3 regions of the Saccharopolyspora sp. NPDC049426 genome follow, and region 2 is predicted to be linked to each of the others. Evidence: riboswitches for the same ligand, from Rfam matches in the RefSeq annotation. Region 2 holds a riboswitch; each other region holds the start of a gene.

Region 1 (4,273 bases), on a different contig from region 2:
TCGCGGATCTGCACGTCCTTGATCTCGCACAGGTAGCCGTCGATGTGCATCACGAAGTCGTCGAAGGACTCCGCGTCCGGCTGGCCCTCCTGGTGCAGGTCGTGGTGCAGCTCGGCGTGGGTGACCAGCTCCCAGATCTGGTTGCGCAGCGCCGGTTTCTTCTCCGGGTCCAGGTCCGTGACCAGCGCGTACTCGTCGAGCAGCTGCTCCAGCTTGGCGATGTCGCCGTAGGCGTCGGCGCGGGCCATCGGCGGGATCATGTGGTCCACCACGGTCGCGTGGCCGCGCCGCTTGGCCTGGGTGCCCTCGCCCGGGTCGTTGACGATGAACGGGTACACGAACGGCATGTCGCCCAGCACCGCGTCCGGCGCGCAGTCCGCTGCCAGCCCCAGGCCCTTGCCCGGCAGCCACTCCAGGGTGCCGTGCTTGCCCAGGTGGATCACCGCGTGCGCGCCGAACTCCTCGGCCAGCCAGCGGTAGGCCGCCAGGTACTGGTGCGAGGGCGGCAGGTCCGGGTCGTGGTAGATCGCGATCGGGTTCTCGCCGAAACCGCGCGGCGGCTGGATCAGGATCACCACGTTGCCGAAGCGCAGCGCGGCGACGTAGATGTGGCCCTCGTCGTCGACGTAGAGGCTGCCGGGAGGGGCGCCCCAGTGCTCGGTCATCGACGCCCGCAGCTCTTCGGGAAGGGCGTCGAACCACTCGCGGTAGCGGGTCGTCGGGACGCGGATCGCGGCCTCGGACATCTGCTCCTCGGTCAGCCACTCCACGTCGTGGCCACCCGCGGAGATCAGCCGGTGGATCAGGGTGTCGCCGTCCAGGCCGGTCACGTCCAGACCGCCGAGGTCGTACCCGGCGTCCTCCAGCGCGCTCAGCAGCACGACCGCTGAAGCGGGGGTGTCCAGGCCGACGGCGTTGCCGACGCGGGAGTGCTTGGTCGGGTAGGAGGAGAGCACCACGCCGAGGCGCTTGGCGGAGTTGTCCACGTGCCGCAGCCGCGCCAGCGACACGGCGGTGGAGGCCACGCGGGCCGCGCGCTCGGGGTCGGCGACGTAGACCGGGATGCCCTCCGGGCCCTCCTCCTTGAAGGAGAACGGCACGCTGATCAACCGGCCGTCGAACTCCGGCACGGCGACCTGCATCGCGGCGTCCATCGGCGACAGCGCAGCGTCGCTGTCGGACCACACCGCGCGGCTGGTGGTCAGGCACAGGCCCTGCAGCACCGGGATGTCGAGCTCGGCCAGCGCACCGGCGTCCCAGGAGTCCTCGTCACCGCCCGCGCTGGCGTCGGCGGCGACCGCACCTCCCGCGGCGAGCACGGTGGCGATCAGCGCGTCGCACCCGCCCAGCAGTTCGCGCAGACCGGCGGCGTCGGACAGCCCGCGCAGCGAGCCGCAGAACACCGGCACCACGTTGGCGCCGGCGGATTCGACCTGGTCGGCGAGGGTGTCGACGAACGCGGTGTTGGCCGCCAGCGCGTGCGCCCGGTAGAAGACGACGCCGATCGTCGGGCGCGACGGGTCGTGCTCGCGCTCGCCGTGCAGGCCGAACTCCGGCATCGACTGCGGTTCGGTGAACCCGGTGCCGGTCAGCAGCACCGTGTCCGACAGGAAGTGCGCCAACTGGGCGAGGTTCTCCGGGCCGCCTTCCACCAGGTAGGCCAGGGCCTGGGTGGACACACCGGCGGGCACCGTGGACAGCGTCATCAGCTCGGCGTCCGGGGTGGCCTCACCACCCAGCGCCACGGTCGGCAGCCCCGACGCCAGCACCGCGTCCAGGCCCTCCTCCCAGGCGCGGCGGCCGCCCAGCAGCCGGACCACGACGACGTCAACGCCGTCCAGCAGCGCCGGAACGTCCTCGGCGGCCACGCGGGAGGGGTTGGCGACGCGGTAGTCGGCCTCGGCGGCACGGGCGGCCAGCAGGTCGGTGTCCGCAGTGGACAGCAGCAGAACTCGGGCGTCGCGGGCAGGCTCGCTCACGGTGATCCTCTCTCGGGGTGCGCGCCCCGGCGGGGGTCACGGCGGCAGGAGTTCCTGGCTCCCGGATCCTCGCGGCGCCCCGCCTTCCCGCCCTGCGCAGGGCGTGGCTGTCGGGTCCGCTCCCCGGTCACAGTGGCGCGACCGCCCCGGCCTCACACCGGGTTCCTCCACGTCACCGCCGTACTGGCGCAGCCATCCTATCGAGCCCGCGATCACCCACCACCCCACCAACGATTTCGCGAGAAAGATCTCCTTCAGTGAGTACGACTCGTCTTGCTCAGCGGTGCGGGTGGGGGAACCTGAGCGGCTCCGTGGCTCCGGGCGCCACTCCTGATGTATGCCAATACACGGCGTCGCGGCGTCCTCCCCACGGAGCCGCTCAGAACCCCCGGCGGTGCAAGTTGCTCGGGTGGTGAAAGAGAAAGCACCTTAGGTGCTTGCCTGACGTGTCGATCAGTAACCCGCGGTCACGTCCACCAGGCCGAGGAGTGGTTGTCCTGCCATGTGGCGGCGGACGTTCTCCTCGACCCTGCGTGCCAGGGCCGGCATCTGCAGTGACGGCGGGTTGGCGGTGTGCGGGGAGATCAGCGCGCGCGGGTGGGTGAACAGCGGGTGCCCTTCGGGCAGCGGTTCCGGGTCGGTGACGTCGAGCGCGGCACCACCGATCCGGCCCGCGTCCAAGGCCTCGACCAGCGCCTCGGTGTCGACCAGGGATCCCCGCGCGATGTTGATCAGCCACGCGTCGGACTTCATCGCGCGCAACGCGGCGGCGTCGATGAGCTTCGAGGTCGCCGAGGTCGCCGGAGCCGCCACCACCACGAAGTCCGACTCCGCGAGCACCTCGCGCACCCCGTCGGCGTCCTCGGACGGCCAGGTCCGCTCGGCGCCCAGCACCGGCTTGCCGGAGCGGTTCACCGCCAGCACCCGGACGGCGAAGGGACGCAGCATCTCGATCAGCGCCTTGCCGATCCCACCGGCGCCGATGATGCCGACGGTCGAGCCGGCGAGGCTGCGCATGCCCTCGGGACGCTGCCACGTGGTGGCCCGCGCCATCGCGGCCAGCTGCCGCGCACCGGCGAGCATCAGGCCGAGGGTGTGTTCGGCGACGGTCTGGGCGAAGGTTCCCGCGGCCGAGGTGAAGGTCAGGTCCTCGCGCAGCGCGCCGGAGGCCACCCAGGATTCGATGCCTGCCGATGGCAGCTGCACCCATTGCAGGTCCGGGCGGTCGTACTCGCCGAACCGGCTCGGTTCCCCGCCGAACCAGACCAGCGCGTTCGCCTCCTCCGCCGAGCTCAGCTCAGCACCGGCCGCCACCACGGCGGCTTCCAGCTCGGGCTGGGCGACCGGACCAACGTGGACCTTCACGACTCTTCCTCTCTCACGTACTGCGAACTCGTCCTGGGGGAACGTCAGCCCTCGATGAGCTGCGCCAGCGCGGGCAGCTGGGTCTCGTCCTCCAGCGCCGAACCGACCGCGACCACGTCGGCTCCTGCCCGCAAGAACTCCGGAGCGTTGCGGGCGTTCATCCCTCCGGTGGCCACCACGCGCAGCGAGGGGAACGGGCCCTTCATCGCGCGGAACCAGCTGCTGCCCAGCTCAGCGGCGGGAAAGGCCTTCACCCACGACAACCCGAGGCGCAGCGCCTGCTGGACCTCGCTGGGCGTGGCCACCCCGGGCACGTGCGGCAGGTCGAGTTCGGCGCTCAGCCGCACGATCTCGGCGTCGAGGCCGGGTGCGATGGTGAAGGCCGCGCCCAGGTCGCGGGCCGTGCGCAGCTGGTCGGGGGTGATGATCGTGCCCGCGCCGACCGGGCGGCCGCGTTCGGCTCCGGCGCGCACGGCCGCTGCCAGCGAGGGCTCGGCCTTCGGCGTCTCGATCGGGACCTCGACGGCGTCGATGCCCAGGTCCCAAGCTCGTTCGGCCAGTTCTGCGGTCCGCTGCGGATCCATGCCGCGCAGGATCGCCATCACCGGCTTGGCGAACAACTCCTCCAACAAGGGCACTTCTCACTCACTCCCGTCGAATCGCAGTGCGCCCCACTGCTCCTCGTCGAGCGCCAGCCAGCGCGCGAGCGACTGGGCGTCGGGCGGTGCGGTGTGGTCCTCGGTGCTGCGCAGGCTGTGCGCGGCCAGCAGGTGCCCGCGGCGCAGGCAGCGCTCGTCGTCCTCGCCGCGCAGCACGCCGGAGAGGAACCCGGCCGCGAAGGCGTCACCGGCGCCGACCGGTTCGACGACCTCGACCGCCGGAGCGGGCACGACGGTGCGGCGCTCGCCGAGCGCGTAGGCGGCCTCGGC
Region 2 (4,273 bases):
CAGCCCGCCTGGGCCTGCGCGATCAACGGCACGACCTTATCGACCGCGTAGGACATGCCCGCGGCGGTGCCCGCCGAGAACGCCTGCACGGCCTGCTCGTCGTGCAGCACGACGGCGCGGCGTTCGCGGACCGACGGCACCGACTGGAACATCTGGTCCTTGTCGACCTCGACGGCGGACAGGCCGATCGGGAACATCACGGTCAGGTCGGCGTTGAACAGGTCCATGCGCTCGGGCGAGACGCTGACGAAGAAGTTGTCCCCGGCGACCGCCTGCACGGCCGGTGACTGGCGGAAGCCCAGCCGCTCCATGAACTCCAGGCGCGAACCGCCGTTGACGTAAGCGCCGTAGGAGCCGACCATCTTGGCGCCGACGGCCACGGTCTTGCCCGCGAACTGCGGGTGCGCGGCGGCGGCCTGCTGGAACTTGGCCTCCAGGCCGGCCTTCTGCTGAGCTGCTTCGGCGGACTTGCCCAGTGCCTTGCCCACCATGTCCAGCTGCTGGTCCCAGGTGGTCAGGTAGCTCTCCCCGCCCGGCGGGATGCTCACCACGGGAACGCCGAGCCGGTTGAGCAGGTTGTAGCGCTCCTTGTCGCCGCTGGCGCGGGTGTCGAGGATCAGGTCGGGCTGGAGCGCCGCGACGGCCTCCATGTCGACCTCCATGGTGCCGAGCATCTTCGGCGGTGTTGCGTAGCGCTTGTCGGCGGGGATCCACGGCGGGACGCCGTCGCCACCCACCGGCAGCCAGTCGGCGGCACCGACGGGCTGCACCCCGAGGCTCAGCGCGGTTTCGGCGTCGCCCCATCCCAGCGCGACGACCCGCTGGGGACGCTCCGGAACGGTGACGTCACCGAACGCGGTCTTGATGGTGACCGGGAACTGGCCGTCCGCCGATCCGGCGGCGGGCTCGTCGTTCTCGGGACCGGCCGCGCCGCAGCCGGTCAGGGCGATTCCCAGCAGGACTGCCATGATCAGCCCCAGGGTCCGCATCCAGCGCATTTCCACACCTCGCAGCGAGTTAAGTGCGCCTAACCTAACTAACGCTCCGTGTGGCGTCCAGCCCGAGATCCACCCGCTGTGACCGACGTTCGTCACATTCGTCCACACCGGACGATCGACCGCCCCGCCCCGGTTGGTGAGCAACTTCCGGCCGCGTCGTGCGTTGAGCCTCACGAAGGCCCGGTCGGGGCGTTCGAGGGTGCGGAAGGACGCGATCGCGATGGACAGGCTCAACGGCAAGCGCGTGCTCGTGACAGGTGGAGCGTCGGGGATCGGGCAGGCCAGCGTGCTGCGCCTGCTCGACGAGGGCGCCAGAGTGCTGACCACCGACATCGACGAGACCGGGCTGAAGGAGACCTCGCGGCGCGCGGCCGAGGCCGGCACCTGCGACCGGCTGGGAACCCTGCCGCTGGACATCTCCCAGGAGGACGCCGTCGACGCGACGGTACCGGCCGCGGCCGAGCAGCTGGGCGGGCTGGACGTGCTGGTCAACGCGGCGGGGATGCTGCACAGCGCGCACACGCACGAGTGCTCGCTGGAGCTGTGGAACCGGATCCTCGCGGTCAACCTCACCGGCACCTTCCTGGTCACCCGCGCGGCGTTACCCGCGCTGCTGGAGACCGGCAGCGGCGTGGTGATCAACTTCAGCTCGACCTCGGCGAACTTCGCCCACCCCTACATGGCCGCCTACGCCGCCAGCAAGGGCGGCATCCAGTCGTTCACCCACGCCATCGCCCTGGAGTACGCCAAGCAGGGCCTGCGCGCGGTATCGCTGGTGCCCGGCGGAATTCGCAGCGGCATCACCGAGACCACCGCGGACAAACTGCCCGCCGACACCGACTGGGACCTGTTCACCAAGCTCTCCCCCGCCCTCGGCAGCGGCTTCGCACCGCCGGAGCACGTGGCCGGCGTGGTCGCGATGCTCGCCTCCGACGACGGCGCCTTCATCACCGGCACCGAGATCCGCGTCGACGGCGGCACGCACCAGTAGTCCACGGTGGATTTCCGCGCGGACTCGTCGCAGGTCAACAGTGAGGGGTGCGGGCGATTCGGGCGGTCGAGGCGATTCGTCGCAACGGCCGCCGGATCGACCGCACCCCCGCCGGTTAGACTCGATCGCGAGCCGGTCGTGCCACGTGTGGCCGATGGGAATCCGGTCGGAAGCCGGAGCTGACGCGCAGCGGTAGGGGTGACGGACGAGCCCGAGCCACTGGATCGCACTCGATCCGGGAAGGCGGCTCGCCCGGTCGAGCCCGAGCCCGAAGACCTGCCGGCTCCCCGGATCCGCACCCGGCTCCGGGAATCGGCCGACCAGGTCTCGCGAATGGGCCTGGGGTGAGGATTTCCGCACAACGTGTTCTTACGCTGGACGCGCACGGGCTTGATGCTGCTCTGCGCCACCGCCCTCGCCGCCTGCAACGCACCCGCGACGGAGTCGGCTCCGCCTCGGGTGTCGCTGCCCAACTGCGACGCGAACGTCTCGGTGTCCGAACCGCCGCGCCGCGCGGTGAGCCTCAACCAGTCGACCACCGAGATCATGCTGGCCCTGGGACTGGCGGACCGGATGGTGGGCACCGCGACCTGGACCGATCCGGTCGATCCGGCGCTGGCCGCCGAGAACGCCCGGGTGCCGCGGCTTTCCGACAACAACCCGTCGTTCGAATCAGTGCTGGCCACCGAGCCCGACGTGGTGCTGGGCGCCTACCAGGCGGTGTTCACCGACGAGGGCGTGGCCTCGCGGGAGCGCTTCGCCGAGCTCGGAGTCCCCACCTACCTCTCCCCCTCCAACTGCCTGCCCGAGGAAGCACCCCTCGCCGAGCCGGTCGAGCTCGACGACATCTACCGCGAGGTGCAGGAGATCGCCACGATCTTCGACGTCCCGCAGCGCGGCGAAGCGCTGGTGGCGCAACTGCGGCAACGGGTGGCTGACGCCCAGCGCAAGGCCGTCGCCCACCGGGACACCTCGGTGCTGTTCTGGTTCGCCCGCACCGAATCCCCCTACGTGGCAGGCTCGACCGGCTCTCCGGCGATCATGACCCGCACCCTCGGGGTGCGCAACGCCTACGACGACGTGCGCTCGATGTGGCCGCAGGTGTCGTGGGAGGACGTGCTCGCCCGCGACCCCGACCTGCTGGTGCTCGGTGACCTCACCCGCGACGGCGAAGGCGATTCCCTCGCCGCCAAGCAGGAATTCCTGCGCACCGACCCCGCGATGTCACGGTTGCCCGCCGTCGGCGAGAGCCGGTGGATGAGCATGACCGGCACCGAGATGAACATCAGCATGCGCACGATCACCGGGATCGAACGGCTCGCCGACCGGTTGGCCGAGCTGGAGCGGCGGTGAGGACCAGGCGCCTGCCCTCCTCGCTGATCGTGCTGGCCGGGCTCCCGCTGCTGCTGCTGTCGATCGCCGTGGCGGTCACGCTCGGTCCGGCTCCGCTGTCGGTGGCCGACGTGGCCGGCGTGGTGGGCGCGCGGCTGGGTCTGGGCGAGACCGACGTGTCGCGGATCGGGCAGGGCATCGTCTGGCAGCTGCGGTTGCCGCGCGCGGTCCTCGCGGCGATCTGCGGCGCCGGGCTCGGGGTGTGCGGCGCGGTGTTGCAGTCGTTGCTGCGCAACCCGCTCGCCGACCCCTTCCTGCTGGGCGTGTCAGCGGGCGCCTCGACAGGTGCCGTGCTGGTGGTGATCCTCGGGTTGGGCGCGGGCGCGATCGGTTTGACCGCGGGCGCCTTCGCCGGTGCGCTGGTCGCGTTCGCGCTGGTGATGACCTTGGGCGCGGTGGCCGGTGGCACCACGACGCACGTGGTGCTGGCCGGTGTCGCCGGGACGCAGCTGTTCTCGGCCCTGACGTCGTTCGTCGTGATCACCTCGGCGGACGCCGAGCAGACCCGGGGCGTGCTGTTCTGGCTGCTCGGTTCGCTCTCCGGCGCCCGCTGGAACGACGTGGCGGTCTCGGGCGCGGTGTGCGCGGTCTGCCTGCTGCTGTGCCTGTCGCGGGCCGGGGCGCTGGACGCCTTCGCGCTGGGGCAGGACACGGCCGCGGCGCTGGGCGTTCACGTCACGCGACTGCGGATCGTGCTGCTGGTGACCACCGCGCTGCTGACCGCCACGCTCGTCGCGGCGGCCGGTGCGATCGGGTTCGTCGGTCTGGTCCTGCCGCAGGCCGCGCGGCTGCTGGTGGGCCCGCGGCATCGCGCGCTGCTGCCGGTCACGGCCGTGCTGGGCGCGATCCTGCTGGTGTGGGTGGACGTCCTGGCCACCACCGTCGCCGCCCC
Region 3 (4,273 bases), on a different contig from region 2:
CGCACATCATGAACCGCGCCGAGAGCGACGGTGCCGCTGACGGCACGGCACCGCTGATCTCCGACGGCGCTTTGCACCACGAGACGCCCTCGCTGCGCCGCGGGCTGCAGATCCTGGCGGTCGGGCTGATCGCCTGGGGGCTGCCGGTCGCAGCGGTCGCCCTGTTCACCGGTGCGGGCAGCGTGTTCACCACGCAGGGGGTGTTCTTCTCCGGAACGGCACTGGTCACCTTCGGTGGCGCCTACGCCGTTCTGGCCTTCGTCGCGCAGCGCGCCGTGGAGGTCTACGGGTGGCTGTCGGCCTCGGACATGGTGCGCGGCCTGGCGTTGGCCGAGACGACTCCGGGGCCGCTGATCATGGTGGTGCAGTTCGTCGCCTTCCTCGGCGCGTACAACAATCCGGGGACGCTCAACCCGTGGGTCGCCGCCGTGCTGGGCGCGCTGCTGACGACGTGGGTGACGTTCGTGCCGTGCTTCCTGTTCATCCTGCTGGGCGCCCCGCACGTCGAACGACTCCGCCACAACCACGCGCTGTCGGCCGCGCTGACCGGGATCACCGCCGCTGTGGTCGGTGTGATCGCCAACCTCGCCCTGTACTTCGCAGGCCACACCCTGTTCGCCAGCACGCATCTCCAGCAGCTCGGGCCCCTGTCGCTGAACCTGCCCGATCTGGCCAGCATCCGGCCTGTCGCAGCCGCCATCACCGCGATCGCCCTCGTGCTCGTGTTCGCCCTGCGCTGGCCGATGCTGAGGGTGCTGGCGATCTGCGCTGGACTCGGCGCCGCAGCCGCCCTCGTCGGGCTACCGGTCTCCTGATCGGTTCGACGCTCACCCGCGTGGGGGCCGCCTGGATCGGGGTGCGTTGTGGAGCACGCACTCGGTGCAGCAACCGACGTTGGCGCGCCACAGCTGGCAGCAGGTTCGGCGCCGGGAGCGCAGACCGCGTGGTGTGCTGCTGAGGTCGAGCAGGTCGTCGCGTCCGGTGGCGTTGCGCAGTTCAACGGCGGTGTCGAAGACGTTCCCGCCGGCCCCGTCGGTGGCCATGCGCCGGAGCACTTCACCGATCAAGCCGACGGCGTTGCCCCAGTACTGGTCGCTGTCGGGCGGCGGACCGCCCAGGGAGGCGAGTCCCTCCGTGAGGGGCGAGAGGAAACCGGAAACGGTGGTCCACCAGGAATTTTCGGTGGCATGGGGGTCGAGGACGAGTCCCTGCAGCATCCCCCGGTCGTCGACCGCGGCCCGTGCGGTGGCCAGCGAGGGGATGGGCAGGCCCAGGTGGCGTTCGGGAACCGTCGCGCACAACGCGAGCCAGGACGCGCGGAAGGCGACGAGAACGGTTGCGGCCCGGTGGTGTTGAAAACCGCCCAGCCGCTGCCATTCTCGCACGTTGCAGGAGAGCAGGCCGGAAAGCGGACGGCAGAACTCCGCCCACGGCAAGAGTTTCCCGGGATGCTCGGGTGCGCGAGCGAGGGATCGGGTGCATCGGTCCAGCAGGCGAGCGGTCGAATCGTCCACGAAGTCATTGCACCTGAACAACGGTCGTGCGCAAGGCGCGCGGTGACGTTCGTCGCTTGATCGGCTGTTGTGCCCGCGCGGATCTCCCTCTACCGTTCCGGATGCCGCAGTGCACGGGAAGCCGGTGGAAATCCGGCGTGGTCCTCGCCACTGTGACCGGGGAGCGACCCTGACAGCGCCACTGGACACCGGCAGGTGACTGGGAAGGCCAGGGGAAGCGTCGATCCGGAAGCCAGGAGACCGGCTGCGGCACGCACCGAGTTCCACGAGAGATGGAAAAGAGGATTCGACATGACCGCTCCTGCTCTGTCCGCTGCCGCACCACGCATCCACGTTCCGGCCTGGGCTTGGGCGCTCGCCGCGTTCGCCCTGGTGGCCTTGTACGTCGTGCTGCAGGACAACGGCCTCCTGCTCGCGCAGGCCGCCGATGTCGTGCACGAGTTCACCCACGACGGCAGGCACGCCCTCGGCGTCCCGTGCCACTGAGCGGGGGCGTGATGAGCTCGCCGTTCAACGCGATCCTCCGGCGCGGTCTGCTCGCCGGAGCGTTCGCCGGTCTGACCGCAGCGCTGTTGTCGTTGCTGCTGGTGCAAGCCCCGCTGCAGGCATCGCTCGGGATCGAAGAAGCTCGCTCGCACGCCTCGGGTGAGCACGCGCACGAGGAGATGTTCTCCCGGCCCGTCCAGGTGGTCGGCGGCATGGTCGCCGCCGTGCTGGTGGGGGTGGCCATCGGCGTGATCTTCGCGGTCGTGTTCGCCAGCGTCCGTCATCGGACGACCGCGCGCACCGACTTCGGGCGCAGCCTCCAGCTGACCGCGGTGGGATTCTTCGCGGTGTCGCTGCTGCCCGCGTTGAAGTACCCGGCGAATCCGCCCGGCGTCGGTGAAACCGAGTCGGTGTCGGGCCGGACGCTGGCGTACTTCTCGTTCATCGCCGCAGGCATCCTGATCGTGCTCGCGGCCCACCACCTGCACGGCTACCTGCGGGCCCGCGGGTGGAACCCGAGCCGGTCCACCACCGCCACCGCGGCAGCGACAGCGGTGCTCGCCGGCGTTGCGCTGTGGGCCTGGCCGGCGAACCCCGATCCGATACCGGCCGACGTTCCCGCCGCGTTGCTGTGGCAGTTCCGGCTCGCCTCGCTCGCCGAGCTCGCGGGCATGTGGGCGGTGCTCGGCTTCTCCTTCGGCCTGCTCAACGAGTCCAGCCGCAGCGCAGCCGCAACGGAGGCGTTGGCCACCCAGCGGTAGATGTGCCGCGGCGACGTCGAGGGCGGCGTCGGCTTCCCCCGGCCGACGCGACGAAGTTCGTGCCCCACACCCGATCTCGTGTGGGGCACGAACTTCGCGGCGGACCAGGGCTGGATTCCTCAGGTCGTGACCGGTTCCTCGGCTGCCGGGGCGGATTCCGGGTCGTGCTTGCGCACCGCGACCAGGGCGACCGCGCAGAGCGCGACGACTGCGGCGGCGCCGACGTAGAGCTGGGTCGCCGAGGCGCCCGCGTCCTTGAGCAGCCCCGCGATGGTCGGGGAGAGGATGGCGCCGATCCGGCCCATGCCGAGCGCCCAGCCCATGCCGACGCTGCGGAGGTTGGACGGGTACAGCGGTGGCCCGACGGTGTACGCACCGGCGATGCAGCCGTTGATCAGCGCGCCGACGATGACGCCGATGCCGAATCCGAGCCACAGGATCGAGGTGCTCAGGATGAACACGACCATCATCGCGGCCGACAGCAGGGAGAACCCGATCAGCACGACCCGCGGCGGGCGCACCCGGGCGGCCAGGCCGTAGAGCACGGAGCCGACGGTGCCGCCGATCGAGATCGCCATCCCGGCGGTGACCGCAGCGCTCTTCGAAAGCCCCTCCTCGGCGAGAAGCGTTGGGGTCCAGCTGTTCACGAAGTAGAAGCCGAACATGATGGTGATGAAGATGATCCAGAGCAGGATCGTGGGGGCGAGCAGCTGCCTCAACCAGCCCGAACCGGCCTGCTCGGCGTCCTTGCGAGCCGAGCTCGCCCGGTCGAGGTCGTGCGTGCTGGTGGAGTCCATCCCCATTCGCGCCAGGGTCCGGTTGATGCGCTCCAGGGCACCGCGGGGACGGCGCTGCTCGAGGAAGGCGATCGACTCGGGCAGCAGGACGGCGATGACGATCAGGGCGAGCAGGGTTCCGAAACCGCCGGCGTAGAAGACGATCCGCCAGTCACCACCGACCGTGGTCTTCGCGACGAGGCTCGCGAGGGTCGCGCCGATGCCGTACCCGGCGGTGTAGATGCCGATGGCGAGCCCGCGGTTCTTCGTGTTCGAGAACTCGCTGGCGATCACGTTGGTGCTGGCCAGGATGCCGCCCACGCCGATGCCGGTCACGAGCCGGAAGAGGCCCATCACGAGCACTGAGGGGGCCATCGCGGCGCCGAACATGCCGATCGTGCCCAAGGCGAGGCTGATCAGGATCAGCGGGCGACGCCCGATCAGGTCGGCGAAGGGCGCGAGCAGCATCGAACCCAGGGCCATTCCGATCAGGCCGACCGAGACCAGCAGTCCGAACTGGGAACCGCTGAGACCGAACTCCTCGGTGACCGAGGGGCCGGTGAACGCGACCGCCATGACGTCGAAGCCGTCGAGGCAGTTCATGAAGGTGCAGAGCGCGACGATCAGCCATTGGTAGCCGGACATGGGCGCCGCGCCGATGCGTGCCGTGAGAGTCATGGAAGTATCCAGTGGTGAGGGATCCGTTGCGCCCGGATCAGGTGAGGTGGAGGGTGAC

What was found. Region 2 has a riboswitch for cobalamin ahead of AB0J78_RS09705 (ABC transporter substrate-binding protein). Riboswitches for the same ligand answer to the same signal wherever they lie in the genome.
Region 1: another riboswitch for cobalamin. It lies ahead of cobN (cobaltochelatase subunit CobN); the one in region 2 lies ahead of AB0J78_RS09705 (ABC transporter substrate-binding protein).
Region 3: another riboswitch for cobalamin. It lies ahead of AB0J78_RS20725 (CbtB-domain containing protein); the one in region 2 lies ahead of AB0J78_RS09705 (ABC transporter substrate-binding protein).

The regions. Positions count from the first base shown of each region.
Region 1 is NZ_JBFAPZ010000005.1:176,755-181,027, reverse strand. Features, by position in the region: gene cobN (cobaltochelatase subunit CobN) at 1-1,979, opposite strand, end outside; cobalamin riboswitch at 2,028-2,147, opposite strand; gene AB0J78_RS12625 (D-isomer specific 2-hydroxyacid dehydrogenase family protein) at 2,433-3,344, opposite strand; gene AB0J78_RS12620 (bifunctional 4-hydroxy-2-oxoglutarate aldolase/2-dehydro-3-deoxy-phosphogluconate aldolase) at 3,389-3,982, opposite strand; gene AB0J78_RS12615 (sugar kinase) at 3,986-4,273, opposite strand, start outside.
Region 2 is NZ_JBFAPZ010000004.1:165,305-169,577, reverse strand. Features, by position in the region: gene AB0J78_RS09715 (iron-siderophore ABC transporter substrate-binding protein) at 1-998, opposite strand, end outside; gene AB0J78_RS09710 (SDR family NAD(P)-dependent oxidoreductase) at 1,219-1,989, shown strand; cobalamin riboswitch at 2,106-2,288, shown strand; gene AB0J78_RS09705 (ABC transporter substrate-binding protein) at 2,353-3,342, shown strand; gene AB0J78_RS09700 (iron chelate uptake ABC transporter family permease subunit) at 3,339-4,273, shown strand, end outside.
Region 3 is NZ_JBFAPZ010000009.1:144,812-149,084, reverse strand. Features, by position in the region: gene chrA (chromate efflux transporter) at 1-815, shown strand, start outside; gene AB0J78_RS20730 (hypothetical protein) at 828-1,385, opposite strand; cobalamin riboswitch at 1,605-1,778, shown strand; gene AB0J78_RS20725 (CbtB-domain containing protein) at 1,806-2,000, shown strand; gene AB0J78_RS20720 (CbtA family protein) at 2,012-2,761, shown strand; gene AB0J78_RS20715 (MFS transporter) at 2,881-4,215, opposite strand; gene AB0J78_RS20710 (PDR/VanB family oxidoreductase) at 4,253-4,273, opposite strand, start outside.